DNA from 3 places in the Eisenibacter elegans DSM 3317 genome. Region 3 is predicted to be linked to each of the others. Evidence: riboswitches for the same ligand, from Rfam matches in the RefSeq annotation. Region 3 holds a riboswitch; each other region holds the start of a gene.

Region 1 (4,222 bases), 140 kb from region 3:
CTGCGGTCTTGAGTGTTGGCAAAAGACGCTACATCATAGCTGATGGTATCGCCATGTTGGGTGATGGGTGAGTGCTTAAGTACAACCTCTTCCAACTCCAAGGCCTGCTCGACAAGCGTAATCTGGATTTGTTGGCTTTGATTGGCGATTTGCCGGCGTTGTGGGGCATACCCCAAACTACGCACACTGAGCCACAGTTGGGTGGTCGTGGTTGATACCTGTATTTCAAAACGGCCTTGTGCATCACTAATGGCAAAGGCAAGTGGTGCAGCGGTTTCTGTTTCGGCAACCGTAACACTTGCCCCTACCAAGGGCTGCCCTGAGGTACCGGTCAGTTGGCCTGTCAGCATGGTTTGGGCTTGCATCCCGTTCACCAAGGCCAATAACATACTTAGCAATAGCCTCAAAGTATACCACCTTGCGCCCCAAATATTTTTAGAGAGTATTTTGGCTGAGTCAGTTCCTATATTTTGTAACATAAGATTCGCCTATGAGCAAGGGAGGCTTGCTGCTAATATTGTTTGCTTTGTTTCTGTGCCCACACTAATCCGGCTTGCGCTCAATGCGGTTGTTATTCCTGCTTTTTTGCTGTTGAATATTTTCTTTGGTTTTGCGCTTATCGGCTTCGGATATGAAGCCCCCACCCATCTCTAACATCGCCAAAGGGTTTGTTGAATAAGCTTCTTTCAATTCTTTGAACTGTTGATAGGTGATAGGCTTTGCGTGTGTGGCATAAGGAATGTGGATTTGTTGTTTTTTGGGAAAATGTACCACCTTCACCGCCTCAAATACATAGTGCTGTTCGTCGTCAGCAATCTGTATAATCAGGCCGGGCAAGCCGCCAAATTTATACGGCCCATCGGAGACGGGGATGTTCTCGTCAAACCACGCTGTGTAGTTACGCCCACGGAAGCTGGTGGTGGCCTTGGTCAAGACACTACCAGCTTCTGTTGTTTTTTGCTCTGCTTGGATTTGCCAAATCAGTTTGGTGGCATCCTCATACACATATAACGAAATCACGTGATTGTAAACCGTCATGCCTCCTTGCCGATACGTTTTGAGCAAGGCCTCCCTCGAACTGGGTTGCGGCATCCTCAACAAACGCTCCATCGCGCTTACGTCGTTAGGGTCTATATGGCCTTCATAAACCAAAGAATCAAGCTGCCAAGCGTAGGTGCTGATATACAGCGATTGGTTTGCTCCAGTGTAGAGATGATAAGGTTCTGTTTTAATCTTGTATGCCGAATCGGTTGAATCTGGCTGAAAGTGAAGCTCATACACTGCAAGTATTTGGTAGTCAAGTATTTGAGCTTTAGTAAGTTGTAGGGATAGTTGAAATAACAGAGGGAAGAGTATGAGTTGTTTCATCAGGTTTGGGAAAATGTTTTGAGTTTCAGCTTGTGTGTTGTAATTATCTAACAGGAAGTTTCTCTTTAGAACTTCACTTCGAAAGCTGTATTTCATAAATCTACAGAGAGCTAGCTATCGCCTCTATTTTATCGCTAAACTGCTTCCGTACGCAGACCTTACAGTAGCTTTATGCGCAAATCAAGATGGTGCAAGCCCTCATATGGTAGAGTTGGTAAAATATCTATAAAGACCAACTTCCACATCCATTAATGATAGGGCTCCCGCATCAAACTTTTTTGTGTTGTTTTTGGCTTTAATTCAATATTTTATTCTTCGTGTGTTTTCTATTGCTTTTGAAAAACCTTTAAAAAACGCTACAAACGCATTCGAATAATTGGAGTAGCAATAAGCAACCAAAGATTATTGATTTGGTGCGGAAGCCCTACATTAATGATTTCAAGTTGCGGAATTAGGGAGAATTTGATTGTTTTGTCATTTTAGCGTTCAAGACATTAAAAACTTCTTTAGTGATAAGTTTTTCATTTTTAGAAAAGGTTAATATAATAAAAACTAAAAGACGCTGAAATTAGCTATATGAAGTACTTCGATACAAATCTATACAACAAACACTAATAAAACAAAATTATTTTGTTTTTTTTAAAAACACCATAGACTATTTTTATTTCACAACAATAAGCACACTTAATAAAATTTAAATATAATCATCGTTTACCTTAAAATCTCTTACCTTACAAAAAGTAAATAGCAGGATATAGGTGACAATCGTTTTCATAGTAGCCTTAGGTGGATTTTATTGGTTGAATTGAAATACCACAAGGATTTAACAATATTTTTACTCTTATGCAAATATTAATGCTTTTTTTGATGATTGTCATTTTTTTGAATCAAAAATGTAGGTACTCCTACTTTCATACCTCATACCAAGATTTATTCGATTGTCATACTACTGGATATTTTGAAACCCTTAGTGTTTGCTTCACACACCGATACACGCTACCTTTGCAACACAGTAACTCAACTGGGGTGCTCCTTTGGCGGAGCTGAGAATATACCCATAGAACCTGATGCGGTTAGTACCGACGAAGGGAGTTGAAGACAAAAATATTTTTTGCCTTCTGACATAGGCTCTGGCCGATTCCAACGGTTTTTCTCACTTATCACAAGCGCGTGTTGGCTTCTTGTGTGCAGACCCCAATATTTCAAACTCTAACTTTACTTTCACCGATGAAAGGTTTAAATATTGGACTATGGCTCTGCTGTGTGTTTTTGTCGCTACCCTTGTGGGGACAAGGCACTACAGGCAATGTAATCGAAGGACGTGTACTAGACGAAAACGGCCAAGGGTTGGCCGGCGCAGCGGTACTGCTCCAAAACACCTACAAAGGCACTACTACTGACCATCAGGGGCGCTTCCGGCTAGGCCAGCTTCAGGCAGGCACTTACCAATTGCAAGTTTCTTTTATTGGCTATCAGCCACAGGTTTTGACCGTAAACACGGGCAGCAGTGCTGGCGAAATACGTCTAGTGCTCAGTACTACGCTCACAGAGGAGGTGCTCATCACAGCGACACGAGTGCCCGAAATCGCCCCAATGGCTTTTCAAAACATAGACCGCGCCACGATTCAGGCTCAAAACTTCGGTCAGGACTTACCTATCTTGCTCAATTTCAGCCCCTCCGTCGTAACTACCTCCGATGCAGGTGCGGGCGTAGGCTATACCGGCATGCGTATTCGAGGCTCAGATGCTACCCGAGTGAATGTAACCATCAATGGTATTCCACTCAATGATGCCGAAAGTCACGGAACATTTTTTGTCAATATGCCTGACTTTGCCTCCTCCGTAGAGAGCATCCAGATACAGCGGGGCGTGGGCAGTTCTACCAATGGGGCTGCTGCTTTTGGTGCTACAGTTGACATACAGACCAATGCCCGACGCGATACGGCCTACCTCGCTCTCGACAACAGCTACGGCGCTTTCAACACTTGGAAGCATACCCTACAGGTAGGTTCGGGTCTACTTCACGACCGCTTTACGGTCGACGCAAGGCTTTCGCGCATCAGCTCGGATGGATTCATAGACAGGGCTTTTTCTGACTTGCGCTCTTTTTATGTATCAGGGGCATATTGGGGCAAGAACAGCAGCTTGCGCCTCAATATATTTTCGGGTCAAGAACAAACCTATCAGGCTTGGTATGGCATTCCGGAAGCCAAGCTGCGCAACGATGCAGAGGGGATAGAAGCCTTCATTGTGCGCAACGGGCTCAACGCCGAACAAGCGGACAACATCCGTAACGCCAACCCGCGACGCTATAACTCTCAACTCTACGACAACGAAACCGACAATTACCAACAAGACCACTACCAATTATTTTATGACCACCAGTTCTCCCAACGTTGGTATGGACATCTGGCGCTACACTATACCAAGGGGAGGGGCTACTATGAACAATTCCGCTACAACGACCGACTGAGTGGCTACAACATCGCCCCTGTGGTGATTGGTACCGAAACCATCGAGCGCTCCGACCTCATACGCCGCCGCTGGCTCGATAATGACTTTTATGGAACTATTTTCTCTGTCAACTACCTTGCCCAACGCCTCAACTTTACCTTCGGCGGCGGGTGGAACCACTACGAAGGGGCGCACTTCGGAGAGGTTATCTGGGCGCGGTTTGCTGGCGACTCGCAAATCCGCGACCGCTACTACGACAATGATGCTACCAAAACCGACGGGCACCTCTTTGCCAAGGCTGTTTATCAGCTCAACCCTAAGCTTATGGCTTTTGCCGATATACAATGGCGGCAAGTAGGGTACAATTTTGTGGGCAAGGCCGTAGATGACAACCTCGGCG
Region 2 (4,222 bases), on a different contig from region 3:
GTATACCTCCAAGAACCGATGGGCTTCAGAGGCAATACTTATGGCGTAACAACACTCAACAGCAACGCCGCCATCAGTGTCAATCTGGATAAGAACCAAAACGTCGCCTTCCGTGCCGAATACCGAAACAATGACAAACGTGTTTCGATGATGGTACAACGCAATATCCGAGACCTCAACAGAAAGGGAGTCAATGAGATAGAGCTTGTATTTTATGACAAAAAAGACGAAAATGACTACCAAACCATCGGACAGATGGTAGAACGCCTAAGGGTAGAAAAATATGCGCAAAGCCTACTCAAAGACAACCGCAACGAGCTGACAGTAGACAATGAACTCGCTGTGGGTACACTGATTTTCTTTGATGGTAATGCCTCCTATTATAATCCCTCTTTTGGGATTGTAGATGGGCAAGAAGAGGAGTTCAATGTCCAGAATTATCTTATACAAGATTTGGTGCGCATCGAAAAAGGCTTCAACGCCGAAGCAGATGCCAAACTAGGAGCCTTCCTCAGAGGGGTAGCGGCCAAGCTCGATGTCAATAATACCAGCTTTATGGAATATAGCATCTCCATCAAAGGCTTGAGCAAACGCCGCATCAAGAATTACCTCAAGCCCCCCTCGGCCATCTTTGACAACAAAAACGACCGCTGGCTTGACGCTATTTATGCTCTGATGGACAAAAATACGGAGCGTATCCCTCAGTACAGGCTTTATTTTGTAACCTCTAAAATAATGGCAGACAGCGTGTTGCTCCGACGACGGGTCTTCCGACAGTTCAACAACGACTTTCAAATGGTTACCAAAGGAGTGCCATTTATAGAAGTAGGAGCCGGAAACCGATTTTATAGTACCAGCAGCTTCGAAGAGCTGGATAGCTTCAAGGATTTGTACATCGGCTTTGAGGTCTTAGACCTGACACTACTCCTGATGAATGAGTACGAAAAGCGGGTTACCCAACAACAACGTACCGCCTTACAACGCCAACGCACGGCCCTAGAGCAGCAGTTTAAAGATGCTCAAACACGCATCACCGAAAACTTCGCCCTCCTCAAAGGCTTCGACGATGAGCTTGTACTCGAAAACCCCAGCTACAACCAAATGCAGACACTCTATGCCAACCGTACCCCCCGTGCTGAGCGCAACCTGCCTATGGATTCGCTAGGGAAAGAAATAGAAGACCAAGAGATACTGCGCTTCAACCAAAGAGTACGCTTGTACAACCAATTTCTGGAAGCCCTAAAAACAGAGCTCCACGCGGCCAAAAACCTCGAACAACAAAAACGCTCCATTGATGTGCTCATCAGTCAATTAGAGTCTAAAAAAATAGTGGCAGACCCCGAAGCCGCTGCCGAAGCTGGGCCACTCCAAGACCACGTCCTCAAAAATATCCAAAAATCACCCCCCAAATAATCACCAACCTCCCTAGCACATGCGACAGGCACTGTACCTGTCGCTCTAGGCTGGCCAATGAAAACCGTCAAACACGAATGGTTCTTTGCCGCACACTACCTCAGTAGGTATTTTTATGCTAAAATTTACAGGATTTGATTTTTTTGATTATTAAGGATTTTCAGCAGACATATTCCCCAAACCAATTTTGGGTAGTCCTACAAATATAATGTTTTTCTCAGGAGGTCATAATGGCAAACGAAGTACTTGATAGCCCCGATATGATTGTCTAATTTTGTATCGAGTAATCATCCATTTAACCTAGCTACTAGTTGTCAGTACCCAAAAATACGTCTTTTCCGTGGGTTTGGCTTCGAAAAGCGGTTGGGTGTTTGTGGGGTTTGATTTATTTTTATTAAATTTGTACCACACTTTAGGGGTGTCTTGGGCTATTGGCCCGGGGCTGAGATATTACCCTTTGAACCTGAACCCGGTAATGCGGGCGGAGGGAAAAGTACGCCGCGATGCTATTTTTGGGTAAGGGCTTTGTCCCGTTTGTAGTTGCCTATAAAAGCCTTTGAGGCCATTTTTTCCTGCTGCGCCGGCATTCCCACAACTTAGTTTTTTTATGACAACGACGACGATACACTTCAACGGTGTGGCGCTGGTTACGGCTGCGTCTACGCTCGAAGCCCTACTCCGTCAGCAGCACTTGACCGACAAGCGGGGCATCGCCGTGGCGCTCAATGAGCAGGTCATCCCCAAAAAGGACTGGCCACACACGCCCCTACCTCCCAATGCCGAGGTCTTGGTCATTACGGCCACACAGGGCGGCTGATACTTCTCTCCCCCACGCTTTCCAGTTTTCCTGATGCAAGCCCCCTTGAAAAGGCGCAGGGTAAGCCCCACAAAACCGTCTATCTCCTACAAAGCTTCCTCAAACCCACTATTTTTCAGACTTATGGCCAAACACGAACACATCCCCACCCAAGCTTCGCGCATTACGCGGGAGCCTTTTCCGGCCTCGCAGAAGGTCTATGTGCCCGGCACATTGCACCCAAACATCCGCGTAGCGATGCGTCAGATAAGCCAAACGGCTTCGAAGCCCATCTTTGCCGAAGGGGCGTTGCAGCAGTCCGAAAATCCGCCCATTACCGTTTATGACACCTCGGGGCCCTATACCGACCCTGCCGTAGCCATCGATGTGCGCAAGGGGCTGCCCAAGTTGCGCCAACAGTGGATTATGGACAGGGCCGATGTAGCCGCATTGCCACAAATCAGCTCTAGCTATGGGCAGCAGCGCCTCCACGACCGCAGCCTCGACCACCTCCGCTTTGAGCACCTACAGCAGCCCCTACGCGCCAAGGCTGGCCACAACGTTACGCAGCTGCACTACGCCCGCAAGGGCATCATCACGCCCGAGATGGAGTACATCGCCATTCGCGAAAACCAACGGCTGGAGGCACAACAGGCCATCGCTCCACAGCACCCCGGCCAAAGCTTCGGTGCCAACACTCCACCCCTGATTACACCGGAGTTTGTACGGCAGGAGGTCGCCGCCGGACGAGCCATCATCCCGGCCAATATCAATCACCCCGAGAGCGAGCCGATGATAATCGGGCGCAATTTCTTGGTTAAAATCAACGCCAACATCGGCAACTCTGCCGTCAGCTCTACCATCGAAGAGGAGGTAGAGAAGATGGTCTGGGCTACCCGCTGGGGCGCTGATACGGTGATGGACCTGTCTACGGGCAAGAATATCCACGAAACCCGCGAGTGGATTATCCGCAACTCCCCTGTGCCCATCGGTACAGTGCCCATTTACCAAGCCCTCGAAAAGGTAGGCGGCAAGGCCGAAGCGCTGACCTGGGAGCTATTCCGCGATACGCTCATTGAGCAGGCCGAGCAGGGAGTCGATTATTTTACCATCCACGCCGGCGTGTTGTTGCGCTATATCCCCCTCACGGCCAAGCGCGTAACGGGTATTGTCTCTCGCGGCGGGTCTATTATGGCCAAATGGTGTCTAGCACACCACCGCGAAAACTTCCTCTATACCCATTTTGAGGAGATTTGTGAGATTATGAAGGCCTACGACGTGTCCTTCTCCCTTGGCGACGGCCTGCGCCCCGGCTCCATCGCCGATGCCAACGATGCAGCACAGTTTGCAGAGCTAGAGACCTTGGGCGAGCTAACCAAAATCGCCTGGCAGCACGACGTGCAGGTGATGGTCGAAGGCCCCGGGCACGTACCTATGCACCTCATCAAGGTCAATATGGACAAGCAGCTCCAAAGTTGTGGCGAAGCACCCTTCTACACCCTCGGGCCGCTCACGACCGACATCGCCCCCGGATACGACCACATCACCTCGGGCATCGGGGCGGCTATGATAGGCTGGTATGGCTGTGCGATGCTCTGCTACGTAACGCCCAAGGAACACCTAGGCCTGCCCAACCGCGACGACGTAAAAACAGGGGTCATTACCTACAAGCTGGCCGCCCACGCCGCCGACCTAGCCAAGGGGCACCCCGGCGCCCAGTACCGCGACGATGCGCTGAGCAAGGCGCGGTTTGAATTCCGATGGGAAGACCAGTTCAACCTCTCCCTCGACCCCGACACCGCCCGGGAATTTCACGACGAAACCCTCCCCGCCGACAATGCCAAGGTGGCGCACTTCTGCTCTATGTGCGGCCCCAACTTCTGCTCTATGCGCATCACCCAAGATTTGCGGGAGTACGCCAAAGCCCAAGGACTAACCGCCGCCGAAGCCCTGAGCAAGGGAATGGCCGACAAGGCGCGGGAGTTTGTCGAAAAGGGTACGCAGATATACCTC
Region 3 (4,222 bases):
ATCTTGATTGTCAACGGAATGCTGACGTTTTTGGGGCTATGGGCAATTTCGTATCCCCAAAACACTGATTGAGTTGACGACCTTTGATTTACGATTTACGAATCTGAACTCTTCAATCGTCAATCCGAATTCGTCAATCGGATAGACACTGCGTTTTTACGCGCCATCAAGTCTTCGGCAGAGGCGATTTCTTCCACGTGTTTGCCGATATTCTTCAGGCCTTGAGCTGTTACATCATAGCAGTTGATTTTGCGCACAAAACTATCCAACGAAAGGCCGCTGTATGCCTTAGCATAGCCGTTGGTTGGGAGGGTATTATTTGGCCCGGCTGCATAACTGATACTTTCGGGAGTATAATGGCCGATGTAGATAGCGCCAGCGTTGTAGATACGCTCACTGACAGCCTCAGCGTTTTGAATGGCCAAGCTGAGCGTTTCGGGGGCATACATATTGATAAACTCGATGGCCTCCACATTGCTCTGAAAAACAATGGCGTGGGCTTGTTCTAGGTCTTTGGCGGCGCTTTCGGGGCGACTCGAACCCGGGAGCTGGCGCTTGATTTCGGCCAGCACTTTTTTGACAAGCTCTTCTGATGAGGACAAGAGCATTGGCTGACTGTTGTTGAAGTGCTCAGCATTGGCGATTAAGTCAGCAGCTACAAAAGCAGGGTTGGCGCTCTCATCAGCCAATACCAGTAGCTCCGAAGGGCCTGCGGGTAAATCTACTGCTACATCTTGTTTGCTGACTAGTTGCTTGGCAACAGTTACATATTGATTGCTAGGGCCAAATATCTTATTGACTTTGGGGATACTTTCTGTACCATAAGCCATTGCGGCGATGGCCTGTACACCCCCTACTTTGAAGACCTTGCTGATATTGAGCAGCTTGGCAGTGTAGAGAATAATGGGATGTAATCGACCCTCACGGTCAGGGGTAGAGCAGAGGATTGTTTCGCCACAGCCGGCAATATTGGCCGGAATGCCCAGCATCAGAATCGTTGAAAACAGCGGTGCGTGCCTGCTGGGTACATACAAACCCACACGGCGGATACCCACACTCCGTTGCCAGCATCGGACGCCTTCCACGGTCTCGATTTTTTTGTTCGAAACGCGCTGATTCATATGAAACTGTGCAATGTTGTATTTAGCCTGCTGTATGGCCTTTTTTAAATCTTCACTCACGTAGCTTTGCGCTTCTTCAAATTCTTCAGCACCCACCATAAAATCTTTGACACGTACTTTGTCATATTTGTAAATATAGCGGCGTAGGGCTGCGTCGCCACTGCGTTTTACGGCGCGCAAGATAGGTTTTACGGCGCGCTCCAGATCTTCGTAGGTATCTAAGGAGGTGCGGATGGTCAAATCCGCCCAAGCACTGCGTTCGGGATGAAGTATGATTTTCATAGGATAATGATGCGGTAATGGGGCAGGGTTTAGATAAAGATAAGTGCCTATTATCCCTACAAATTTTATTCCGATATATGTTTGGCCAACAAAAAAGACCTAGTTCTTACAGGGCAGCTGTCTGATGGGATGCCGAAGCCCAATCAGCGGACAGTGTGGGGCAGGCACAAAGCGCTGTTTTGGGATGCCTGAGCTGGGGTTTGAAACAAGCATGATAAACAAGTGTTTGTACACAATCACAATTGGTTTGGAAAATCTGCGCACTGAAAATCCTTGATAATCAAGGAAATCAAACCCTGTAAATCCCCAAATCTTATGAATCTTGCCATAATTTGTACACGTTACTGGACATTTTCGACTTTCCTCGTTGTTGTGTGTACCTTGCCCCTTTGTTATGGAAACACATCTAACCGTAAAGGACGTAAAGTATGCGCAAAGAACGCAAAGGAGCAAAAATATTGCGGCCTTTGTGAATTTGTCGAAAGCCCTGATTTGGTGAAGCAGCTTGTTGAATCAAAACCAAACTAGAAAATGTCCCGTGGTGTTTAGTTTGTATCCCTGATACAATTGCTGTATCTTTACTTTTGCTTTAGGGGTGCTTTCACCAAAAAATAGAAAGCTGAGATTAGACCCTTGGAACCTGATGCAGTTAATACTGTCGAAGGGAAAAGTGATGATAGGCTGTTGGGGCATTAGTTTGCTGCTTTGGCCACAATTATTTCAGCACTATATTTTTTGCAAAGCACTCTTGGGCAATGTGTAATAGTTTGACCAATAACTACTCCCAAGATGTCTCACACACCTACCATAACGGCTGGCCAATGGCTTAGCCAACTCCGCCAACAATCTCCACTGGTACACAACATCACCAACTACGTCGTGATGAACAATACCGCCAATGCCTTGCTGGCCTTGGGGGCTTCACCTGTGATGGCACATGCACACCCTGAGCTGGCCGATATGGTCGGCATTGCCGGGGCGACGGTAATCAATATCGGGACACTCGACGAGTACTGGAGTGCGTCTTATCTCCAAGCTGCTCAGGCGGCTCAGCGTTTGGGCAAGCCTTGGCTGCTCGATCCTGTGGGGGCAGGCGCTACCCCCTATCGTAACCAGATACTGACCGAGCTACTCCTACAGCGCCCTGCCGTCATCAGGGGCAATGCTTCAGAGGTGATGGCCTTGGCACAACAGGCTGCCCAAACCAAGGGTGTAGACAGCACCCACCAGTCCGAAGAAGCCCTCGATGCCGCCAAGCGCCTCAGCCATACTACAGGAGCTGTGGTTTGTATTTCAGGGGCTACAGATTATGTTGTAGACCAAGACAAGGTTACGACTATTGGTGGCGGCCACCCACTTATGACCAAGGTTACGGGGATGGGCTGTACGGCCTCGGCACTCATTGGTGCTTTTTTGGCGGCAGGGGCACCTGCCTTCGAAGCTACCTGCACGGCGATGCTCGTGATGGCACATTGCGGCGCGGCAGCCGCCCGCCTAGCCCAAGGCCCCGGTACCTTGCAGTTACACTTCCTCGATGCGCTACACCAACTACAGCCCCAAGACCTCGAAGCCTATGCCTAGTTCCGCCTTTCCTTATGGGCTTTATCTCGTAACAGATGAGGCGGCCTGCCTCGGGCGCGACTTTTATTGGGTGCTCGAAGAGGCGCTCAAGGGAGGAGTGCAGATGGTACAACTGCGGGAAAAGCAGTTGTCTATGCAGGCCTTCTTAGAGCGTGCGCAGCGGGTACAGCAGCTTACCGACCGTTACCAAGTACCCCTTATCATCAACGATGCGTTGCCAATTGCCCACGCCCTCGGTAGCTTTGGGCTACACCTCGGCCAAAGCGATGTAGCCCTTGCCACCGCTAGGGCACAACTGGGCGATGCTGTCTGTATCGGCCTTTCGATAGAACGATATGAGCAGGTTTTTGCCCCCGCAGCCCAAGCAGCAGACTACTGGGGCGTAAGCCCCATATTTGCCACCCCTACCAAACAAGATACCCAACAACCTTGGGGCTTACAGGGGCTGATGGCTTTGCGCCGCCAAACCACCAAGCCCCTCGTGGCCATTGGCGGCATCAAACCTATCCACGCCGATGCGCTCATACAAGCCGGGGCTGACAGTCTCGCCGTCGTGACGGGGATATGTAGCGCCGAAAGCCCTGCCAAAGCCGCCGAAACCTACCGGAAGTTGATTGACGATGCCCTAGCCTCGCGCCCGCGTTTCTAGGCTGCACCAAGCGTAGCGCTTGCATAGCTCGGACTGATTTCGAGTATAGATTGAACCCACCAAACGCCAAAAAACTTGATACATACTCCCTATACCCATCAATATATCCCTGTGATGAGCATTGCAGGGTCTGACAGTGGCGGCGGCGCAGGCATCCAAGCCGACCTCAAAACTTTTGCTGCCCTTGGTTGCTATGGCACTACGGCCATCACCGCCATCACTGCACAAAACACCTTAGGGGTGCAAGCCATTCACGCCGTACCGGTGTCGGTGGTCGAAGCCCAGATTCGTGCTGTCATGGACGATATTCGGCCAAAGGCCATCAAAATTGGGATGATTGCCACCCCCGAGCTTGCCTTGGCCATAGGGCAGGTGTTGCGAGCCTACCCAGAGGTACCCGTGGTGCTCGACCCGGTGATGGTCGCCGCCAGTGGCGACCGCCTCATTGCGGAAGAAACCGTTGCCGCACTCGAAGAGTCACTTTTTCCATTGTCCACCCTGCTGACCCCCAACGTAGATGAGGCCGCGCTCTTGGTAAATCAGCCTATCACAAGTCTTGAAGCACTCGAACAGGCTGCCTTGGTACTCC

Evidence for each region. Region 3 has a riboswitch for thiamine pyrophosphate ahead of thiM (hydroxyethylthiazole kinase). Riboswitches for the same ligand answer to the same signal wherever they lie in the genome.
Region 1: it holds a riboswitch for thiamine pyrophosphate, as region 3 does, so the genes downstream of both, G499_RS0103465 (TonB-dependent receptor) here and thiM (hydroxyethylthiazole kinase) in region 3, are expected to answer to the same signal.
Region 2: it holds a riboswitch for thiamine pyrophosphate, as region 3 does, so the genes downstream of both, thiS (sulfur carrier protein ThiS) here and thiM (hydroxyethylthiazole kinase) in region 3, are expected to answer to the same signal.

Annotation. Positions count from the first base shown of each region.
Region 1 is NZ_AUMD01000011.1:632,303-636,524, reverse strand. Features, by position in the region: gene G499_RS0103475 (carboxypeptidase-like regulatory domain-containing protein) at 1-479, opposite strand, end outside; gene G499_RS0103470 (GLPGLI family protein) at 544-1,368, opposite strand; TPP riboswitch at 2,381-2,476, shown strand; gene G499_RS0103465 (TonB-dependent receptor) at 2,596-4,222, shown strand, end outside.
Region 2 is NZ_KE387153.1:68,107-72,328, forward strand. Features, by position in the region: gene G499_RS0113925 (hypothetical protein) at 1-1,413, shown strand, start outside; TPP riboswitch at 1,818-1,920, shown strand; gene thiS (sulfur carrier protein ThiS) at 2,021-2,230, shown strand; gene thiC (phosphomethylpyrimidine synthase ThiC) at 2,354-4,222, shown strand, end outside.
Region 3 is NZ_AUMD01000011.1:497,144-501,365, forward strand. Features, by position in the region: gene G499_RS0102830 (sodium:solute symporter) at 1-72, shown strand, start outside; gene hisD (histidinol dehydrogenase) at 120-1,403, opposite strand; TPP riboswitch at 1,985-2,087, shown strand; gene thiM (hydroxyethylthiazole kinase) at 2,193-2,984, shown strand; gene thiE (thiamine phosphate synthase) at 2,977-3,633, shown strand; gene thiD (bifunctional hydroxymethylpyrimidine kinase/phosphomethylpyrimidine kinase) at 3,709-4,222, shown strand, end outside.